Regions from separate parts of the Paenibacillus favisporus genome, predicted to be linked through region 2. Evidence: predicted binding sites of a transcription regulator. Region 2 holds the regulator's gene; each other region holds the start of a gene.

Region 1 (6,991 bases), on a different contig from region 2:
AGGGAACACCGGTTCAGGTGGAAATCAAAGCGACGGGCAAGAGTTGGCTTGAAGTGTACAAAGGCGAAAATACTTCCGGCGAGAAGCTTTCCTTCGGTAATACGAAGGAGGGGGATACACTGACCTTTACGCTGGATTCTTCCGGAATGTACATTAAATCGGGGTATTCTCCCGCAACGACGATTACAGTAGCAGGGCAGACGGTGGAGGACGGTAAATCGACTTCGCGCATTCTGCTGAAGCTGGACGACTCCGGTACGGGCGGTACGTCGACCGGTAATGATTCGTCGACAGGGGATTCCTCCGATCAATCGGATAGCAGCAACGGCTAAACGGCGGGACAGGCTCGACTGAATAATGCCATACACTCCAGGGGACAATAGTTCTAGCTTCAAGTCCTTCTTATTCCGGATAGAAATGAGGTGTATGGTTATGACAGTCAGCTGGATCACCACGATTGTGGGGATTATCGTCAGCCTGCTCGGTTATTACCTCACTCCCAGCGCTTGGGGGTACGGCATTCTTGGATTTGGACTGGCATGGATCGTATTGGGCATTTTGGATATGTTCCGCCAGCCAACCCGTGACCGCAGCCGATCTTAAAATAAGAACAAGGCATTCCCGGAACCATGTACCGGCGAATGTCTTTTTTTTGAAGTTCACATTCATTGCTTGTAAGCTTCCGCTAATCGCGTCCTGTCTTCTGCCTAAGCCGTGCCTAAGCATTGCCGAACGCCGTGAGATAATATCCGTGAACGGAAGGAACGCTGTTTAGGATTAGACTTGTCCCGGTTAATTTCATATAATATGACATGAAAAGGAACTGAAAGGGCGTGTAATGATGAGTTCGGAAAATTCGTTTGACATTGTTTCCAAATTGGACTTCCAGGAAATGATCAACGCGATCAATCAAACGGAGCGTGAAATCGAAACCCGTTTTGATTTTAAAGGGAGCAAGAGCAGCCTGAAGCTGGAAAAGGAGACGCTGGTCATCACCTCCGATGACGAGTATAAGCTCAATGCGGTGATTGACATTTTGCAGTCCAAAATGATCAAGCGCGGTTTGTCGCTCAAAAACGTGGATTACGGCAAGGTCGAGCCAGCTTCGATGGGAACCGTCCGCCAGCGGATCACCCTGAAGCAGGGAATCGATCAGGACAACGCCAAGAAAATCAACGTGCTGATCCGGGACTCCAAGCTGAAGGTCAAAAGCCAAATCCAAGGCGATCAGATCCGGGTGACGGGGAAGAGCAAAAACGATCTGCAGGCTGTCATGCAGCTGCTCCGCAAGGCGGATCTGCCGCTGGACCTGCAGTTTACCAATCTGAAGTAATGCGGGCGTATACCGCACGGCAAACGGGCGGGAAGAGGAGCTTACTCCTCTTTTGACAGTGTATAAATTGATATATTATACTGTAACTTGTCCCGCTGTCTTGGCGGGGTTGCCGGCCTGCCGCAAGCTGTGCCTGCTGCCCCCAAGTAGAGGATTCATACATAATGGATGGTCCGGGTGCATTATTATTCATTTTCGGCCTGCCGTGCATGTGAATGTCGTTTCTTAGTTTGATTTATCCGGGGAGGGTTTACAGTGAATCTGCCCAACCGTATTACCATTTCAAGAATCTGTTTGATTCCGGTCATGATGGTGTTTCTTCTGGTCGACTTCAAGTTCTATCCGGAACCGATTACCTGGAATTCATTCGAGCTGCCGTACAATCAGCTGATCGCTGTAATTATTTTTATTCTGGCAGCAAGCACAGACGGTATAGACGGTTATTTGGCGCGCAAAAACAACTTGGTTACAAATCTCGGAAAACTGCTGGACCCGCTGGCCGACAAGCTGCTCATTACGGCGGTGCTGGTTTCGCTCGTCGAAATGGGGAAATGCGACTCCTGGATCGCTGTGGTTATTATCAGCCGCGAGTTTGCCGTTACCGGCCTGCGCCAGATTGCGCTGCTTGACGGGGCTGTCGTGGCGGCCAGCAAATGGGGCAAGGTGAAGACAGTCATTCAGATTGTCGCCATCGTGGCAATTCTGATCAACAACTTCCCGTTCGAGATGATCGGCCTGCCGTTCGACGATATTGCCATCTGGGCAGCGGCTTTGATCACCATTTACTCGGGGATCGATTATTTTGTCAAAAATAAAAAACTGCTTCAGCTTTCCAATGTGTAAGGCAATAGGGATATCCTATTGCTTTTTCTTTCCACCAAACGCTGTGGTACGGATAGGCTAAAAACGTGTAAAGTGTTCAATATAGGTATATCCATTCTACTTTACGATAACAGGGAGGCCAATCAAGGATGAAAGCAGAAATCATTGCAGTCGGTACGGAGCTGCTGCTTGGACAAATCGTGAATACCAACGCGCAGTACTTGTCGCAGGAGCTTGCGGCAATGGGAATAGACGTCTATTACCAGACGGTCGTCGGCGATAACGCCTCGCGGCTTCAGGGCGCCATTGAGCTTGCTTCGCAGCGCGCGGATATCCTGATCCTGACTGGAGGCATCGGCCCGACCCAGGACGACCTGACCAAGGATGCCCTGGCCGCGCATGTCGGCCGCTCCCTGCACATTGACCGGCTGGCGATGGATCAAATCGAAAGGTTCTTCGCAGGGCGGGGGATCAACATGACGGAGAACAACCGCCGTCAGGCGCTCGTCATCGACGGCAGCACGCCGCTTCCGAATGAAACGGGATTGGCCGTCGGACTCGCGCTTGCCCAAGAGGATAACTTCTATATCGTTCTGCCTGGTCCTCCGAAAGAGATGAAGCCGATGTTCGACCAGCAGGCGAAACCGTGGCTCCTTCAGCACGCCCTGACCGACGAAATGCCGATTTACTCCAAAATGCTCAAGTTTGCCGGCATCGGCGAATCGCTGCTGGAGGATCGGCTTCTGGACCTGATCGACGGGCAGACCGATCCAACGATCGCTCCTTATGCGAAAGAGGGCGAAGTGACCGTACGCATCTCCACCAAAGCGCCTACGGAGCAGGAAGCCATGGAGAAACTGAATGCGATGCAGGGGCAAATTCAAAGCCGGCTCGCAGACCATATGTACGCCAGCATGGACGTGCCGATCGAACGGATCATCGTTGATATGATGGCGGACCGCGGGATTACGCTGAGCGCCGCTGAGAGCTGCACAGGAGGCATGCTGATGGAGAGCATCACGTCCATTCCGGGCAGCGCCACCATGTTCGTGGGAGGGATCGTCTGCTACTCCAACGAGATGAAGGAGAAGCTGCTGCATGTCCCCCATGCGCTGCTGGAGGGAGACGACGCACCGGGAGCGGTGAGTGCCGAAGTGGCCGAGGTGCTTGCCGAGAACGTCCGGATGATCACGGACAGCGACTTCGGCTTATCCGTCACGGGCGTAGCGGGTCCGGGGTATTCCGAACGCAAACCGGTCGGCCTCGTGTACGTTGGGATCGCCCAGCGCGGACAGAAGACCGAAGTGTTTGAGCTGAAGCTGAACGGCAACCGCGAAACGATCCGGGTCCGCTCGGTCAAAACGCTGCTGTACCGGTTGTGGCAAAGACTGGTATCTACCGATCCGGCCACCGGGGAGTCCAAGGATCAGGTTTGAAGTTGTGCAGCCGCCCGCCAGGCGGTATAATATAACCATACGGAAGAACCGTGCAAAAATAAGTTTGCCGCGGTTCTTTTTCTTATGGTTGGAGGAGGGTGGAAGCCTGTTCCAGTTCGGACTCTAGCATCCGATTATCATAGAAGAACAAACGCCCTCGGGGGACCCAAACATTTGGCGGGCTTTCCTTGCGGCGGTTGGTTTAAGGTACGGCGGCATGATGAAGAGAGGAGAATGCCCGGCAAAAAAAACGAATGTATGTTCGAAAAAATGCTTGGCAAACGTTCCAAAACAAGGTATCATAATAGTATAAACGGTGAAGGATGTGAGTTTATTGTCAGATCGTCGTGCTGCGCTTGAAATGGCGCTTCGTCAAATAGAGAAACAATTCGGTAAAGGTTCAATCATGAAACTCGGTGAGTCGACACATATGCAGGTGGAAGTTGTTCCCAGCGGCTCCCTGGCTCTAGATATAGCACTTGGTATTGGCGGACTTCCAAGAGGCCGCGTTGTTGAAGTATATGGACCGGAATCTTCCGGTAAGACGACGGTGGCCCTCCATGCCATCGCTGAAGTACAGAAAGTCGGTGGACAAGCTGCTTTCATCGATGCGGAGCATGCGCTTGATCCGTCGTATGCCAACAAGCTTGGCGTCAACATTGACGAGCTGCTGCTGTCTCAACCGGACACTGGTGAGCAGGCGTTGGAAATTGCGGAAGCCCTCGTACGCAGCGGCGCCGTTGATATTATCGTCGTGGACTCGGTTGCCGCGCTCGTACCGAAAGCGGAAATCGAAGGCGAAATGGGTGATTCCCACGTAGGTCTGCAGGCTCGTCTGATGTCCCAGGCACTGCGTAAGCTGTCCGGTGCGATTGCGAAGTCGAAGACGATTGCGATCTTCATCAACCAGCTTCGTGAGAAAGTCGGCGTCATGTTCGGGAATCCGGAGACGACTCCGGGTGGCCGCGCCCTGAAGTTCTATTCTTCCGTTCGTCTGGATGTACGCCGTATTGAGAGCATCAAGATGGGCAATGATGTAGTGGGTAACCGGACGCGGATCAAGGTCGTCAAGAACAAGGTGGCTCCTCCGTTCAAGCAGGCGGAGATCGACATCATGTACGGCGAAGGCATTTCCAAGGAAGGCAGCATTATCGATATCGGTACGGAATTGGATATCGTCAATAAGAGCGGTGCCTGGTACTCCTATGAAGGCGAGCGCCTGGGTCAGGGCCGCGAGAATGCGAAGCAGTTCCTGAAAGAAAATCAGCCTATTTCGGAAGCGATCGAGAATAAGATCCGTGAGGCAAGCAATTTGACGACAACGGTGAGCGAGCCGACCGCAGAGGAAGCGGCGGCTGAGGAACGCGAAGAACAGGAATTGTTAGAGCTGGAATAGGGTTGTCGTTTGAAGTCGTATTGTGAATAAAGACTATAATGAGGACGCTCCGTGATGACCTGTCACTGGGCGTCTTTTCTCATATAGAGGGTGCGGAGCTGTTACAGGATGACATTGAACACGTGATGGGATGTGAGAGAGATGCGAAAAGGAAATAGCCATGAACATCAGGAAGGGCAAGGGATTCATGAAGAGCAGGGAATCCATGAAGGACTGGCCGGTTTCCCGGACGATGAAACCCTTTGGATCACGGAGGTAGAGCGTCTGGCCAAGCCTAGAGGGCGTTATTTGATATCGTTCGGACCCTACACCCTTTCCGTCCACGAAGACGTCCTCGTGAAGTACCGGATGGTCAAGGGGAACGCCTTTACGAAGCAGGAGCTGGAGGAAATCGTCGTAGCGGACGAGCGGCAGCAGGCTTATGTCGAAGGCTTAAAGGCGCTGGAGCGGAAGCCGCGGACACGCAAGGAAATTGAAATGAAACTGCGGCAGAAAGGCATTGAAACGGGATCGATTGAGTATGCGCTGAATCGGCTGGTGGAAGAAAGGCTGGTGGACGACGAAAGCTATGCCAGACAGTGGGCGCAGCAGCGAATCAGGAACCACCGCAAAGGCAAGGCTTGGATCAGGCAGGAGCTTCAGCAGAAAGGCGTCGATAAGTCGATTATATCCGAGGCGCTGGCCGAAGTCAGTTCCGATCAGGAATTTGAGGCAGCCCTGGCAGCCGGCCGAAAGAAATGGAACCAGACGAAGGGCGAAGCCGCCGATCGCAAGCGCAAAACGGGGGCTTATTTGATGAGGCGGGGATACTCCGGAGAGCAGGTCCGAAAGGTCATCAATCAGCTGCTCAAGGAAGACGCTTATCCCGATGATGAAGAGGAATATTTTTCATTCGACTGAGGAAGAAGTTGACACAATATGAAATGCCCTCTCTTGACAATATCTTTTCACAAATACTAAAATGAAGAGGAATCTATTCCTGTAAAAAGCTCTTTTTTCCTTCCAAAAAAAGGTTTTTTATTGAAAGATTCTAATTTCTCTCCAATTCATATGAACTACCCCCGCCTTATCCCGCCTCTAGGGTAGCACGGGTTTTGTACAACCTTCCCATGGGGAAGTTGTGCAGATGAAAAATGATTGAAGTACGTATGATGAATTGAAATGAATGGACAACTGTAGAAGATCCCAAGGAATACCTTGGAGGAACCAACGAGGAGGTGAACTGAATGCCTATATGGCTATGGGTCGTTCTCGTTGTTGCCGCATTGTTCTTGGGGTTCGTGATTGGATATTTTATTCGCAAATCTCTTGCAGAGGCTAAAATTTCTAGTGCTGAAGAAGCTGCTGTACAAATCGTGGAAAACGCGCGTAAGGAAGCAGAAGCACTGAAGAAGGAAACGGTACTGGAGGCTAAAGACGAAGTACACAGAATCCGGACCGAAGCTGAAAAAGACACTCGTGAGCGTCGAAATGAAATTCAACGGCAAGAAAGACGATTGTTGCAAAAAGAAGAGTCGCTGGATAAAAAAATTGAATCGCTTGAACGTAAAGAAGAGCAAGTGGCCAACAAGGAGAAACGCATCGAAGAAACTCAACAGCAGATCGATTTGATTTACAAAAGCCAGGTCACGGAGCTGGAACGCATTTCCAGTTTGACCATGGAAGACGCACGAAGCATTATTTTGAGCAATGTAGAGCAGGAAGTTCGCCATGAAACCGCTCAAATGATTAAAGATATTGAGCAGCAGGCGAAAGAAGAAGCTGACAAGAAATCCCGTGAAATCGTAACGCTCGCCATCCAGCGCTGCGCTGCAGATCATGTGGCGGAGACCACCGTATCTGTGGTGACGCTGCCGAATGAGGAGATGAAGGGACGGATTATCGGTCGTGAAGGCCGGAACATCCGTGCACTGGAAACTCTGACCGGTATTGACCTCATTATTGATGATACGCCTGAAGCTGTAATTTTGTCGGGGTTTGATCCGATCCGCCGGGAAATTGCCC
Region 2 (6,991 bases):
GAGGGTTTTGCGCCTGATTTTCGTATAATATATAATCGACAACAAAAGTATGGTTCGCTATAATATGAATTAATCCAAGTGGAAAAGAGGGTTTAGAGATGGCTGAAATCGTGATTCGCAATACGAACGAACGGATTACCGGCGACGATAATGTTCGTGAGTTCCTCAACAATCAAAACGTTCTTTATGAAAAATGGGATGCTTCCAAGCTGCCTCTGGAGCTTCAAACCAATTTTCAACTGAACGACGAGCAGAAAAAGCAAATCCTGGACACCTACGATGAGGAGATCCGTGATCTGGCGGCCCGCCGCGGCTACAAGATCTGGGACGTCATCACGCTGTCCGACGCTACGCCGAACCTTGAAGACCTGCTGAATAAATTCGAAGAGGTTCATACCCACACCGAAGACGAAATCCGGGCAATCGTGGGCGGCAAAGGAATTTTCGTAATCAAGGGCGCAGGCGACATCGGCTACTTCAATGTAGAGCTCGAAGCCGGTGATGTCATCTCCGTTCCGGAAAATACAAACCACTTCTTTACGCTGATGGACAATCGTAAAATTATCGCCGTCCGCCTCTTTATCGAAGAAAACGGCTGGGTCGCCCATCCGGTTCAGGACCCAAGCTTTCAGTCCTAATCCATAAATATAGCGATATACGCAGCAACCCCCGCCTTCGCCAGGAAGGACGGGGGTTGCTTGTCGTTATCAAACGAATCATGATGATGATTATTCCGTCACGGTCAGCTTTTTCGTCGGCATCGTATGCTGTGGTCCTACCGTAACATGTGACGTGATGCTGTAGGTGCCCGCCTGATCGAAGGTTTTATCGAGCGTATACTTCCCTCCGCCGGCGTTCTGAGCGGCCACCTTTTCATGGCTGCTGCTGTCGCCTTCCTTCGCGATTTCAATCATAACCTCATCGGCCTTATCGACTGGTTTATCCTTTTGCGTTACGTTCACTTCAATGGTAACTTGGTTACCTACCTTGGCCTGCTCCGGCGTCCAGCTTAGATCCACCTGCACCGGATCCATCATGCTCTCGCTCATGTCCATGCCCGCATGACCACTGCCGCCGCTGCCGCAGCCTGCTATGCTCCATACCGCCAGCAGCAGCAGAGCAACAAAACCGTACTTTCTCAAGCGAAGTCACTCCCTATACGTCTATCTATGTATGCTGTTTGTCCATATTCTTCATCATTATACATAATTATCGCCTCACCCAAACAATCCAACTGTTAACAAAATGGAACAAATTGACCGGAGAGCGGTCGATACTGCTCAGCAAACGGGGCATTCATATGCACAAGGTATAATAAAAGCCTGCCGGACGAAGGGATTCCCCTCTGGGCAGGCTAACGTATAAATCCAACTTAAGACCGTTCGGCAATGATGCGATGCAGCTCGGACAGATGCTTAATTTCGTAATCAGGCTCAATGGACGGATCTTTAACTTTTCCAGTGCGGTTGATCCATACCGTGGTCAGTCCGGCGCTGTTTCCGCCTTTGATATCGGTTGTCTGCTTGTCGCCGACCATGAGTGTCTGTTCCGGTGTTAATCCAAGCAAAGAAAGCGCATGTTCGAAGATGGTCGGATCCGGTTTGCCTTTGCCGAATGTGCCGGAAATGACGATCTCGTCAAAATATGGGGCAAGCTCAGGAACGCCGGCGATCTTCTCCTGCTGGAGCGCAGGACAGCCGTTCGTCAGAAGAAGCAGCTTCTTGTTTCCTTTCAATTCGTCCAGCACCTGGAAGGTCTCTTCATATACATGGGGGCGGGAACGACGCTCGGCGGCAAATTGTTCGGCCAATTCTCCGGCCAGCTGTTCATCGTCAACCCCAAGCTTCAGCAGCCCGCGCCGCCATGATTCCTTGCGGTAGCCTGGAGCGAGCTCCTCAAGTCTGCGAAATTCAGGTTGTTCGCCTGCGCTGAAGTTGGCCCAGAGCCCTTCAAACGGGTTAATTCCAATCATTTGGGTAAAGGCAAACGTGTCATAGGATTGATATAACGTCCTTGCTTCATTGCGGACCGCTTCCTCCAGCTCCTTGGCATCAATGCCCTTCGCCTTGGCGGCCGTCTCGCATACCGCTTCAAAGGATTCCTTCACGCTGCGCTCATCCCACAACAGCGTATCGTCCAAATCGAAAAAAACAGCTTGTACCGGCATCCTCTTCCATCCTCTCCATCAGCTATCTCTTATATTTGTTTATTTTTCCAAAGGGATATTGTGGGTCTGCGCAAAACGCTCCAGACGTTCCCCTATGGCATCGGTGTCGTAGCGGTTGATCAGGCGAGTGAACACCCAATTGCCGCCTTTGCCCTTCGGCTCAATCACGACAGAGCCTTTGGCTAGCTTGATCTTGGCGATATTGTCTGCAGTCAGGCGCCGATCCCGGTTGAACTTGATCGTCGATACGGCGTTTTTCTCCACACGCAGGAAAGGCCTGCGCAAAAAGATCATCAAGCCCAAGAACACGTACATGGCCATAATGATCCAGGTCATGCTGCTATTTCCCGCCGTACCCTCCTGTCCGATCATCCCGAGCAGAAAGTAGACCGCAGCCAGAGCGACCATCGTAATCGGAAGCACATAGTTTCTTCCTTTATAAATGTCAGCCGAAGGACCTCCCGTGCTATAGATGGAAGGCTTTCCCTCTTTCTTTCTCTGCTTGTTCAGCTGCGCTGAATTTTTTCTTACCTGTCTTTCCCATGAACGGGCCATTCACGAACCTCCTCAAGATGCTTTCGTCTATATAGTTTGAACGAAAGTTTTGCATTTACTTCCTAATATATAACGGCCCAATACTGCTTACAGCATTTATTCCTGTAGTTTCACATTCTATATAATTGAAAACAAACGAAGGAAACCTGGTGCACTTACAATAGAAGCATTCTGTTATCGGTAGTGAGCCATACAATACCTTGAGTCATTCTACACCATGATCGAATGTATGAGTCTAATCCAGCCGCTGGTGTTATTTCTTCTCTTCATCCACCCATTCAATCGAGTCCAGCTGCTGTCTGAAATTTCTGCGGACATTCTGAAGGTATCTCTCACGAAGCTTGGCCCGTTCTTCGATCTCCTCTTCGGTTAAACCGGATTCCTTTTGCTTGCGCGCAAGCTCATTAATTCTCTCTACAACGCTGTCGATATCCATACAATTACTCCTCCAATATTCAAGTCATACCTAACTTTGCCATGATAAAAAGAGCTTGTCAAGGTTCACACCTTTCCAAGCTCTTGATCATTTATCTTCTATTAATATTGTGGGAGTGCCAATACTTCTCCGGCTTGAATTTCGCTGCTGGTTAAATCGTTATACTTCTTCACCGCCATAATGTATGCGCGGATATCCATGTCTTCCGGCTTATGGGCAGAAGCGATTCCCCACAACGTATCGCCTTGCTGAACGATGACATTTTTCTCTAACCGAACATCATCCGAGGTTCCCGCGAATACGCGAACGACACCTGTGCATCCGACCAAAATAATCAGGGCCGCCAGGATCAGTTTGATCAAGGCAGGGCCTGGCACGAAGGACTGGACTTTCTTCAACCAAGGAGTTGCTATAGCTTCATTGATGGATGGATTAACGGATGGGTTATTATAAATACTTTGGTATGTAGTGTGTTTCAGCATAAATATTACGCCTCCAAACGTTTGTTCTTGTTTTATGAGAACAATATAACACGAACATTTGTTTTGTTCAATACTTTTTTCGAACAATTGTTCCTATGTTTTTAGAGGCTGGTTTCCTTCATTCAGAAGCCGCAAAAATCCCGCTCCATCAAAGCAAAATCATTTAGAACTTATGTTTGTACGAACGGCAGTTCTATGTTATAATTTTACCAAACGTTACTAAATGGGGTTGATGGGGAATGTCAAAGATATCTAGCCGGCAGCAAGCGATATTGGAATTTATCAGAAATGAAGTCCGCGCCAAGGGTTATCCTCCGTCCGTCCGAGAGATCGGTGAGGCGGTAGGGTTGGCTTCCAGCTCGACCGTACACGGCCATTTGGACCGACTGGAGAAGAAAGGCTTGATCCGCAGAGACCCTACGAAGCCTCGTGCCATTGAACTGTTGGGACAAGAAGAATCCGAGAGCAGCAATCTGTTCACGCATACGATCGCCAGAGTTCCCGTAGTAGGCAAGGTCACAGCCGGGGTGCCGATCACGGCAACGGAGAACATTGAAGATTACTTCCCTCTGCCGCAGCACTATGTCGGAGATGAGAAAGTATTTATGCTTTCCGTCGTTGGGGACAGTATGATCGAGGCGGGCATTCATAACGGCGACTACGTCATCGTGAGACAGCAACAGACAGCCGATAACGGGGACATCGTCGTTGCCATGACGGATGAGGATGAAGCAACCGTGAAGACGTTTTACAAGGAGAAAGACCATATCCGGCTTCAACCGGAGAACCCGGCTTACGAACCTTTGCGTCTGAACCATGTCACCATTCTGGGCAAAGTCGTCGGGCTGTTCCGCGATATTCACTAGCAGATGATGCTGGACAAGCAGCAATAGAGCCCTTGCTCTTCCTTACTCAGGAAGGTCAAGGGCTCTATTCGGCGTTGGGATCAAGGCAGGTTGATTCAGGTGGGACACGCCTCACGGGAATCCGCCGTTTGCTCCAGACGGTACTCCGTAGGCGTTTTTCCCGTTTTTTTGCGAAACACCTGGGTAAAATGCTTGACGTCCACATATCCGACTTTGTCCGAAATGTCGGCCAGCTTCAACTGCGTTTGCAGCAGCAGCTTGCTGGCTTGTTCGATCCGCAGATTGGTGACGTATTCCTTGAAGCCGCTTCCCGTCTTCTGCTTAAACAGCTGGCTGAAGTAGACCGGATTCAGGAACACGACCGAAGCTACCTTTTCCAAGGACAGATCCGTATGATAGTGCGCTTTGATGTACTGCACCGCAACCTCGATCGCGCGGTTACCGCCCGGGTTGTTGTATTCGTACTCCAGCGATGCCGATTCCTGGCGCATCCGCCGCACTTCCTCCGGCACCCGGTGAATATCTGTGATGAGTCCCGTCGACTGAATTTGGAAAGGCACCTTGACGCATCGTTTCAAGTTAGCGCGCAGCTCATCCGTCAGGCGTTTCATCCCTCCCTCTTCCTCCAGCGAGACGAGACCGATCAGGCTCGTTTCGTCCATGCTTGTCACAAATCCGCAGCCGTGCGCTTCAATCAGCTCACCAAGCACATTTTCAATAATAAAATGCTCCAGATGCACCGGCGCGTCGCTCTCCATCTTAACCATCACCAGTTGGAATGCGGGGTAGCTCTCAATTATAGACGCGACGTCAAGGCGCCCGGTATCGAGTCCGCTCGCCCAGCGCTGAAATACAGCCTCGCGCAAATACTTCAGGTTAGACTTCAGCAGCTCCGCCTCGCGCACGATTTCGTTCTCCCGATCCATCTCCTGAGCAAGTCCGGATATCATGGAGAGCAGCAGCTCTTTCCCGATCGGCTTGAGCATATAGTCCTTAGCCCCAAGCTTGACAGCTTCTTGGGCGTAGGAAAACTCGGAATAAGCCGAAATAATGACCCATTTGATATGCGGATAACTGCCTTGGCACAGCTGCATCAATTCAAGGCCCGTCATTCCCGGCATGAGGATATCGGTCAGCACCAGGTCAATCCGGTGTCTGCGCAGCTGCTGAACCGCTTCCTCCGGATTCGCCGCCAGGTGAACATAATGCTGCGGATAGGCCCGGTGGATGGTGCGCTTAATTCCGTCACGGATCACATGCTCATCGTCCACGACTAAAATGTTCATCTTCCATTCCTCCTTGGTGCCGGATTGGTAAACGGATGGTTACCGTCGTTCCTTCCCCTTCTTGACTGTCCAAGTATAAACCGTACGGACTGCCGAACATCATTCGGATCCGCTCATGCACATTGCTTAAACCGATGCCACGGCGAAGCACGGGGCCGTCTCTGTCCTCCGCTTTGGGCGACGTGCGGTTCCCGCCCTCCAGCAAGCTTCTAACCCGCATCAGCGTGTCTTCGTTCATTCCCTTCCCGTTATCGCGAACGACGACATGCAGATTGTCCATGACCTGCTCCGCCGTCACGAGCAGCATGCCCTGCCGATCCAGCGGCTCCAGTCCGTATTTTACAGCGTTTTCAATAATCGGCTGAATCGACATTTTCGGCAGCGTGACGTCCATCCACTGTGGATCCACATCGATCTTCGGTACGAGCCTGTCCTCAAGACGGTTCTCGATAATCGTCAAATAATGCCGGATCTGCTCCAATTCCTGACGCAGCGTCGTCCGGGAGGCCTCCTCCCAGTTGCTGCTGTAACGGAACATTTGCGACAGCGACAGAATGACCCTGCTGAGGCGTTCATTCCCCTTTTCATCCAGCATCCAGTAAATCATGTCCAGCGTGTTGTACAAAAAGTGCGGATTCACCTGGGATTGCAGCGCCTGCAGCTGCGCGTTTTTCTCGCTGACGGTCGTGACCTTGATCGTCTCGATCAGCTCATCCATCCGGTGCACCATCCGGTTGAAGGAAGACACCAGGCTGTTGATTTCATCAAACGAGTCGACATTAACCGAACCGCTGAAATTGCCCATCTCCACCTTTTTCATTTCCCGGATCAGCAGCTTCAGCGGGGAAGCAATGTTGCGCGATACCAGCGTGGCCAGAACCGTCGAGACGATAATCAGCACGATCAGAACGATAACGAGATATTGGGTCGTCTGGTTTACTTCCGCCTGAATATCGTGCTTCGGGGTAAAACCGTAGATCGTCCAGCCCGCCATAGGCGTATTGGCAGCAACCACCAGTTGGCTTGAGCTGTCATCCACCAGAATACCGTCCTCGGCACCCGGCTTCGGGATGCTGGCAAAGTGCGGCGCCTCCGTCCCTTTTTTACCGGTCGAAGCGATGATGTTGTTGTTCTGATCGATCAGGTACACGCGGCTGCCCGGGCTGATCGTCACATTGGACATCGCCTCCATGATGGAC
Region 3 (6,991 bases), 410 kb from region 2:
ACTTTTCGTTCATTTTAGTGGTCCTTTCTCCCCGTTCCCCCGCTTCTTTTTGACTAGGATCATCGGGCAGGTTTTTCAAAAATCAATCGCTATGGGGGCTTTTTTTAAAATCGTAATTTGTTGAAATTTACCATTAGGGGCCTTTTTCCCGCCGAATTGCAAAACGTATGATCCCCCGGATTTCCAAAATAGGAAACAGGCCCCATTCCGTTCTTGGGTGTTCCACTCCCATACCTACCCTGGATCCCGCCGGCTGAACCTGGTAATTTCTGCTGTACGCTTCCTATCCATCGTTATGGCCACAGCGGCCTGGATGTCCGCCGATCCTGATCTCGCCCAGGTACGACAAGGCCAAAAGCCCGTTGTCTCCCAGACAAGACAACGGGCTCCATTCGGTTATTTCTGCTTATGATCCTGCAGACGGGCGTACAATGCCGTAATCAGCCGGTCCGAGTACCGTCCGATTCTTACGCTGACCTCCGTGCGCATATAATCCCGCGTGATCGTGAAGGTATCCTCATACCCATGAAACGAATACCGGTACCAGATCATCTGGGTGTCCTTTCCCTCCTGGGTCAGATCGATGCGCTCATCGAGCATGGTTTGCTCCACCTTGGACAAATCCTTCTGGATGTCCTGCAGCAGGACCTGGGCCACCTTCGAATAAAGGTGCTTCAAGGCCTCGCTTGACGCCTCGATCGCCTGGATCCGCTTCTTCACAATCGATATCATGACCGGGAGCAGGATTCTGTCCCGCATCAGCTCCAGGTCCTCCCTGCGGGGCGGCCGGTGTTCCTCCGGCTGCTGCGAGCGCCGCTTCAGCAGTTCCTCCCGGTGCTGGGGCAGCATCATGCGGCTGGATTCCCAAATCCCGTTATTCTCAAGCTTCTTGCTCATTTATAATGCCCCCCGATTTTCATGGACCGCTCCGCTGCCTGGCCGGCGCCCGTAAGGGAAGAGGCTCTTACGATCGCCATGCTGCCGTACCGCTGCTTGATATGGTCCGTCGCCTTTTCCAGAGCCCGCAGCCGCTCCTGGTCTTCAAACAGCGTCAGCTGGTAATTCCGGTCGTCGCTGAGCTCGCTCAGCATGACCCCGGCGCGCCTAACGGGCATGCGGTCCCAGTGCTTATAAAAAATCGTTTTTACGGCTTCATACACTTTGTTCGTGTTGTTCGTGGGATCCGGCATCTTCATTTGCCGGGAAAAGCCTGTCGGCGCGTCATAAGGGCTGCACATGCAGCTGACCGTGACGACCGAGCCCATATATCCCTTCCGGCGGCAGTCGCGGCATACTTCTTCCGTCAGCTCCAGCAGAATCGTGTCGACCTCCTTAGGGATGGCGTAGTCCCGGGGCAGCGTCATCATATGCCCGACCGATTTGGGAGGCTTGTCGAACGTTTCCGGGGTCACCTTGCTGTCGTCCATGCCGTTGGCGGTGCGCCACATCACTTCGGCCTGGATATCCGACTGCTTGCCGAACCGCGCCCGGAATTTATCCTTCAGCTGGGGAAGAGGCGTTCTCGCCACATCCCCGATCGTCGTCATGCCAAGCTTGGCAAAATGGGCCGTCATGCGCGAGCCCACCCCAAACATTTTATGGACCGGCTGCGGCCAGAGCTTCTTCTCGATGTCGGCTTTGGGCAGTATAAAAATGCCCTCCTTGTTCTTCTTCGCCCAAATGTCGGTGGCGATTTTAGCCAAAATTTTGTTCGAGCTGATGCCGACCCGCACCCAGACTCCCGTCTCCTCCATCACCTTCTGCTGGATCGACTTCGCAATGCTCACGGGGTCGCCGAAGAGAGCCATGCTGCCGGTCACGTCCAGAAACTGCTCGTCGATGCTGAATATTTCGACCAGATCGGTATATTCCTCGTAAATCCGGGTAATCTGAAGCGAGACATCGATATAATGCTGCATTCTTGGACGCATAATGACGAGATCCGGGCACTTCTTGAGCGCCTCCCCCAGCCGTTCGGCGGTGGATACCCCATAACTCTTGGCGATCGGGCAGGCGGCCAGAATGATGCCCGATCTGCGCATCGGGTCTCCGGCAACGGCGAGCGGCCTGTCTTTATACTCCGGATGATCCGCCTTCTCTACGCTTGCATAAAAGCTCTGACAATCGGCCAAAAATATAATTCTCTCCTTTGATCTGCTCAAGCGCACACACCCTCCACATCCACTTTGGCATTTCGTTAAACCGGTTTGGGCCGGGCAGCTCCGAGAAGCTCCAGCTCCCTAAAGACCGCTCTTCGAAAAAACGATCCGGGCCGCTTCCCTCTCCACGAAGCATGCTCACTCGGTAAGCGAACGTATATTCGTATTATATACCAAACACATGTTCTCTATGCAAATGTATTTTTTGACAGCCTTCCCTTGCTGCTGGCAGACAGGCTGGCGTAAACCGGCATCCCGCGGTACACTGTTTACAACGATCATTCCACAAAAGGGGGAGTGCCTGATGTGCGGCCGTTATACACTGACTGTGTCGATGGAAGAATTGATGCTGCGCTATGAGCTTGAGCTTGCGCTGAACTTTCATCCCCGTTATAATATCGCTCCGGCGCAGAACGTACTGGCGGTCATTCATGATGGAAGCAGCCTTCGCGCCGGTCAGCTTAAATGGGGGCTGGTCCCGTCCTGGGCCAAGGACAGCAGCATGGGGAGCAAGATGATCAACGCCAGAAGCGAAACGCTGGCGGACAAGCCGGCCTATAAGCTGCCTTTTGCGAGGAAGCGGTGCCTGATCCCCGCCGACGGATTCTATGAATGGATGAAAACCGACAGCGGCAAAGTCCCTTACCGGATTACCCTCCGGGGCGGGGGAATCTTCAGCATGGCCGGCCTCTACGACACCTGGCTTCAGGAGGACGGCAGTAAGCTGAGCACCTGCACGGTCATCACTTCCGGGCCCAATGCACTGATGGCGCCGATTCATGACCGGATGCCCGTCATTTTGCGCCCGGAGGACGAAATGGCCTGGCTGGACCGCGGGCAGACGGACGTAAACGCCCTGCAGAAGCTGCTCGTGCCCTATCCTGCCGAGGAGATGGAAGCTTACCCGGTCTCAAGGACGGTCAATTCGGTTAAAAACGATACGCCCGATTGCATCGAACGTGTGCCGGAAGGCGCGTAACCGTATATATGCAAAAAAAGCGCCGCCTTGCGCGAACCTTTACGGTCCGGCTGGGCGGCGCTTTCTCGATTCTGCCTCCTGTTTCGTCAGAAGGCAGTCAGGTGCTCCATCATCTGCTAATCCAATTTATTCAACAATCAGGGTCCCCTTCATATCGCTGTGGCCGGCACCGCACATGACGGAGCAGTGGAACTCATGCTCACCTACTTGATCGGCGGTAAACTCTGCAGAGCTTGGCTTCTGCAGGTCCACGTTGAAATCGGGAATGGCCAGACCGTGGTTTCCATCTTTGTTCTCCAGCGTAATTTTGACTTTTTCGCCCTTTTTGACCTTGATCTCGGATGGCTCAAACTTAAAGTTTGACGCCGTCACTTTGATTTCCTTCACGCCGTCCGAGCCGCCGGAAGACGAAGACTCGTCCGACGAGCCGCTCCCGCTTCCGCCGCTGCTTCCGCAGGCGCTAAGCACAAAAACCAGCAGCAGCGTAAGTCCCATCAGCATCCATTTTTTCATGTTAAATCCCTCCATTTAAAATAAATAAGTATGTTGTTCTGTTATCCTTCCTGGCGGCGCCCCGCCTCTTGCTTCTCCTCATCCTCTTCCGTCAGTTGCCGCGCAGAGCTGCGGAATTCGTGAAACGTCGTTCCCACCGCCTTGCCGAGCTGCGGCAGCTTGGACGGCCCGAACAGCAGCAGGACGAGCAGCAGCAACAGCAGCAGCCCCGGTACTCCGATCGTCGAAAGCATGGCCGATCCCTCCTTTTCCATGAAGTCGCATGACCGTCACGCAGTAGCCCGAAAGCACTGCCTGTTCAGACAAGCATGCCTCCCTGTTTCAAATACTTCTGGATCCCTTCCGCCGCCCGGTAGGCAAGCGCGCCGACGGTATCGGTCGGATTGTAGCCGCTGTTATGCGGAAATGCCGAAGCACCTACCACAAACACGTTTTCCGCTTCCCACATCTGCAGATAACTGTTCACCGCCGACGTTTCCGGGTCCGCGCCCATAATGACCCCGCCGGTATTGTGGGTGGATTGGTAAGGAACGATATTGTAAGGATCCAGCTTGTCCTTGACCTCCACATGGGAAGGACCCATCTCCTTCATGACCTCACCGGCCTTGTCTGCCAGAAACTTCGTCAGCTCACGGTCCTGATCTTCGAAATCAAACGTAATCCGCAGCAGCGGTTTGCCGTAAATGTCCTTATAGGTCGGATCGAGATCCAAATAGTGGTGCTTCCAGGGCAAGCTTGCCCCCTGCGTCGCTACGGTCAGTACGCGGTTGGCGTACTTCAGCGTGGTCTTCTTCCATTCCTTGCCCCAGGTCGGCGTGCCCTTCGGCGCCGGATTGTTCTCGATCGGGCGCAGGCCGTTCTGGCTGATCCGGATGCCCGCCCCGTGCAGAAACTTCAAATCGGAATGGTCAAAGTTATCCCCGTTGAAGTCGTCGAACTCCATCCCGAGCGCCCCGGCACCCATGAACGTGCTGAACTCTTCATCATCGTAAAAGCCGACCGCGCGCCCGGAGTTGACCTGATACGCATAATTCCGGCCGATCGTTCCCCGGCCGGTTTTCCGGTCATAGGGCGTTCCGAGCTTGGAGCTCAGCAGCAGGCGCACGTTATTCAGCACGAAGCTGCCGAGAATGACCACGTCCGCCGGCTGGGTCACCTCTTCCCCGGTCACCGTGTTGATGTACACTACCCCGGTCGCCTTTTTGCCGTCATGGAGAATTTCGGTCACGTTCGAGAACGTGCGCACCTCCAGCTTGCCGGTGGCCATCGCCGTCGGGATCACAGTCACAACCGGATCCGCCTTGGCGCCGTACTCGCAGCCGAACCGCTCGCAAAATCCACAGTACTGGCAGGCCGCACGGGAAACGCCGTCCGGGTTTTTGTAGTTCTCGCTCAGGTTGGCCGAAGGGATCATGTACGGATGGTATCCGAGCTTTTTCGAAGCCTCCTCGAACCTTTGCAGGATCGGCGTTTTTTTCATCGGCGGAGTCGGAAACGGATGGGACCGTTTGCCAAGCATCGGGTTCGCTTCCGATTCCCCGGAAATGCCGGCCATCTGCTCGAACTTGTCGTAATACGGCTCGATTTCATCATACGTGATTCCCCAGTCCTGCAGCTGCATGCCGGCGGGAATTTTGCCTTTTCCGTACCGATCGACCGTCTGGCTGTAAATCTCAAAGTCATACGGCAGGAAGCGGTGCGTCTGCCCGTTCCAATGCGATCCGGCGCCGCCGAGCCCGTCCCCCAGCAGGAAGGAGCCATAGCTGCGCATCGGCAGCGCCCTCATCGATTCCGTATTGCGGAACGTGATCGTTTCCTTGGACAAGTCCTGCATCAGTTCAAAACGCCGCGCATACCGCAGCTCATCATGATCCATGAAATAATCTTCCGTACTCCGGCTTTTTCCGCGCTCCAGTCCGACGACCTGGACGCCCGCTTTGGTCAGCTCGGCTGCAATGATGCCGCCGACCCAGCCCATTCCAACAATAACCACTGGTACTTTAGGTAATTTGGCCACGTCTGATGTCCCCTTATATCTGTGAAATTTATTCGCTCATGTGAGCCTGCAGGCTTTTCGGCTGGATCTGGACCAGCCCTTCCTTCGTAATCTGCTGGGCGTAGCTCATCTGGTTGCCCGGAAAATTCCGCATCTTCCACCCGTTCATATTCCGGTTGCCGCCATAGAGCGGATCGGCGTATACGCCCTCGATCGTCAAATTTTTCAGCATGTTGAAGAAGCTGCTGCTCGTCACCCCGCGCATGGGGAATTTGTCCCCTTTCTCCATAGCGGTCAGCACTTCGTCCTGCTGCTGGCCCTCAAGCTCCGTAAAAGCCTTTTGGTGCTTTTGCTGGCAGTAGCTCTTCAGTCCCTCCAGGCCCAGCGTGAACATCTCGTTGCGCTTCAGCCGCGACTGCTCCCCCTGCGTTGTCTGGGCCTGGACAAAAGGACCCATCATATAGTCCCGCGCGTTATACCCCCATGGGCCTGCGAGCTGATGATCAATAAAAAAGGCAACGCCCAGCGCCTTGGCACCGGGACCGTTCTCATCTTCGGGATAAATTCTTTCGGCCGCCGCTTCGGTCATTTTAAACTGCTCCTGGTTAAAGAACATCAGCGCATCCTGCAGCGAAGCCTCAGGCTTGCTGTCGGCAGGCGCCGTCTGGGGGGCCTGATTTTTCTCCAGACTGTCCGTCAGGACGCCCCCGAACACACCGCCGACGACCAGACCGCCAAGCGTCATTCCCGAGGCTTTCAAAAATTTCCGCCGGGATTCATCCGGTTCTTTCGACCGGGCCGGCTTGCTGCTCTTCCCCAATTTCAGTCCTGGCAACATGATCCCTCCAATTATGAATATTATGGATGCAATAAAGAAGACCACTTCGAATCAGTTACCCAAAATTTCTCTGTTTCAAACGCAATATCTGACATCAGACGTCATATTGCGACCAAATGACTAGGACGAACCTCGCGATTTCCATCACAACCGCCGGATTGATCTTCAAAGGAAGAGAGTCCGCAAATCACCTGACAGCCTAAACGTCAAGAAGTTCGGGCAGGTCTCGCTGCTGCCTGCTTTGAATACAAAAAAAGCCCCCCGGGTTTCTCCCGGAGGGCTGCATTCTAAGCGCTTGTATGCTTTTTTAGCGGAACATTCCCCACAACTTGATCAGGTGGAACGTATTGTTGGGATCGATCTTTTGGGCGATCACAAACCGGACGATTTGTCCTTCCTCGGCGCCGGTCAGCTTCTCGTTCAGGATGGACGATGCCGACTTGACCAGCCGCTGTACCCTGGCCGGATCCTGCAGGTCCTGTTTGTTTACGCCTTCGATCAATTTT

Evidence for each region. Region 2 encodes LexA, which represses DNA repair genes until DNA is damaged. Its sites were predicted from a motif close to CGAACATATGTTCG; they were not measured.
Region 1: the regulator LexA is predicted to act here: its motif matches at 3,843-3,856, upstream of recA (recombinase RecA).
Region 3: the regulator LexA is predicted to act here: its motif matches at 2,310-2,323, upstream of ABID47_RS02180 (DNA polymerase IV).

The regions. Positions count from the first base shown of each region.
Region 1 is NZ_JBEPLV010000003.1:150,612-157,602, forward strand. Features, by position in the region: gene ABID47_RS13845 (helix-turn-helix domain-containing protein) at 1-332, shown strand, start outside; gene ABID47_RS13850 (hypothetical protein) at 433-603, shown strand; gene ABID47_RS13855 (YajQ family cyclic di-GMP-binding protein) at 842-1,333, shown strand; gene pgsA (CDP-diacylglycerol--glycerol-3-phosphate 3-phosphatidyltransferase) at 1,589-2,176, shown strand; gene ABID47_RS13865 (competence/damage-inducible protein A) at 2,305-3,591, shown strand; gene recA (recombinase RecA) at 3,926-4,987, shown strand; gene ABID47_RS13875 (regulatory protein RecX) at 5,129-5,887, shown strand; gene rny (ribonuclease Y) at 6,214-6,991, shown strand, end outside.
Region 2 is NZ_JBEPLV010000001.1:866,369-873,359, reverse strand. Features, by position in the region: gene ABID47_RS04205 (1,2-dihydroxy-3-keto-5-methylthiopentene dioxygenase) at 99-638, shown strand; gene ABID47_RS04200 (FixH family protein) at 729-1,142, opposite strand; gene ABID47_RS04195 (HAD family hydrolase) at 1,373-2,167, opposite strand; gene ABID47_RS04190 (hypothetical protein) at 2,207-2,722, opposite strand; gene ABID47_RS04185 (DUF896 domain-containing protein) at 2,976-3,158, opposite strand; gene ABID47_RS04180 (LysM peptidoglycan-binding domain-containing protein) at 3,260-3,640, opposite strand; gene lexA (transcriptional repressor LexA) at 3,880-4,506, shown strand; gene ABID47_RS04170 (response regulator transcription factor) at 4,602-5,792, opposite strand; gene ABID47_RS04165 (sensor histidine kinase) at 5,767-6,991, opposite strand, start outside.
Region 3 is NZ_JBEPLV010000001.1:459,533-466,523, reverse strand. Features, by position in the region: gene ABID47_RS02185 (hypothetical protein) at 397-897, opposite strand; gene ABID47_RS02180 (DNA polymerase IV) at 894-2,162, opposite strand; gene ABID47_RS02175 (SOS response-associated peptidase) at 2,464-3,138, shown strand; gene ABID47_RS02170 (cupredoxin domain-containing protein) at 3,265-3,651, opposite strand; gene ABID47_RS02165 (twin-arginine translocase TatA/TatE family subunit) at 3,693-3,884, opposite strand; gene ABID47_RS02160 (GMC family oxidoreductase) at 3,950-5,629, opposite strand; gene ABID47_RS02155 (gluconate 2-dehydrogenase subunit 3 family protein) at 5,697-6,485, opposite strand; gene ABID47_RS02150 (stage VI sporulation protein F) at 6,793-6,991, opposite strand, start outside.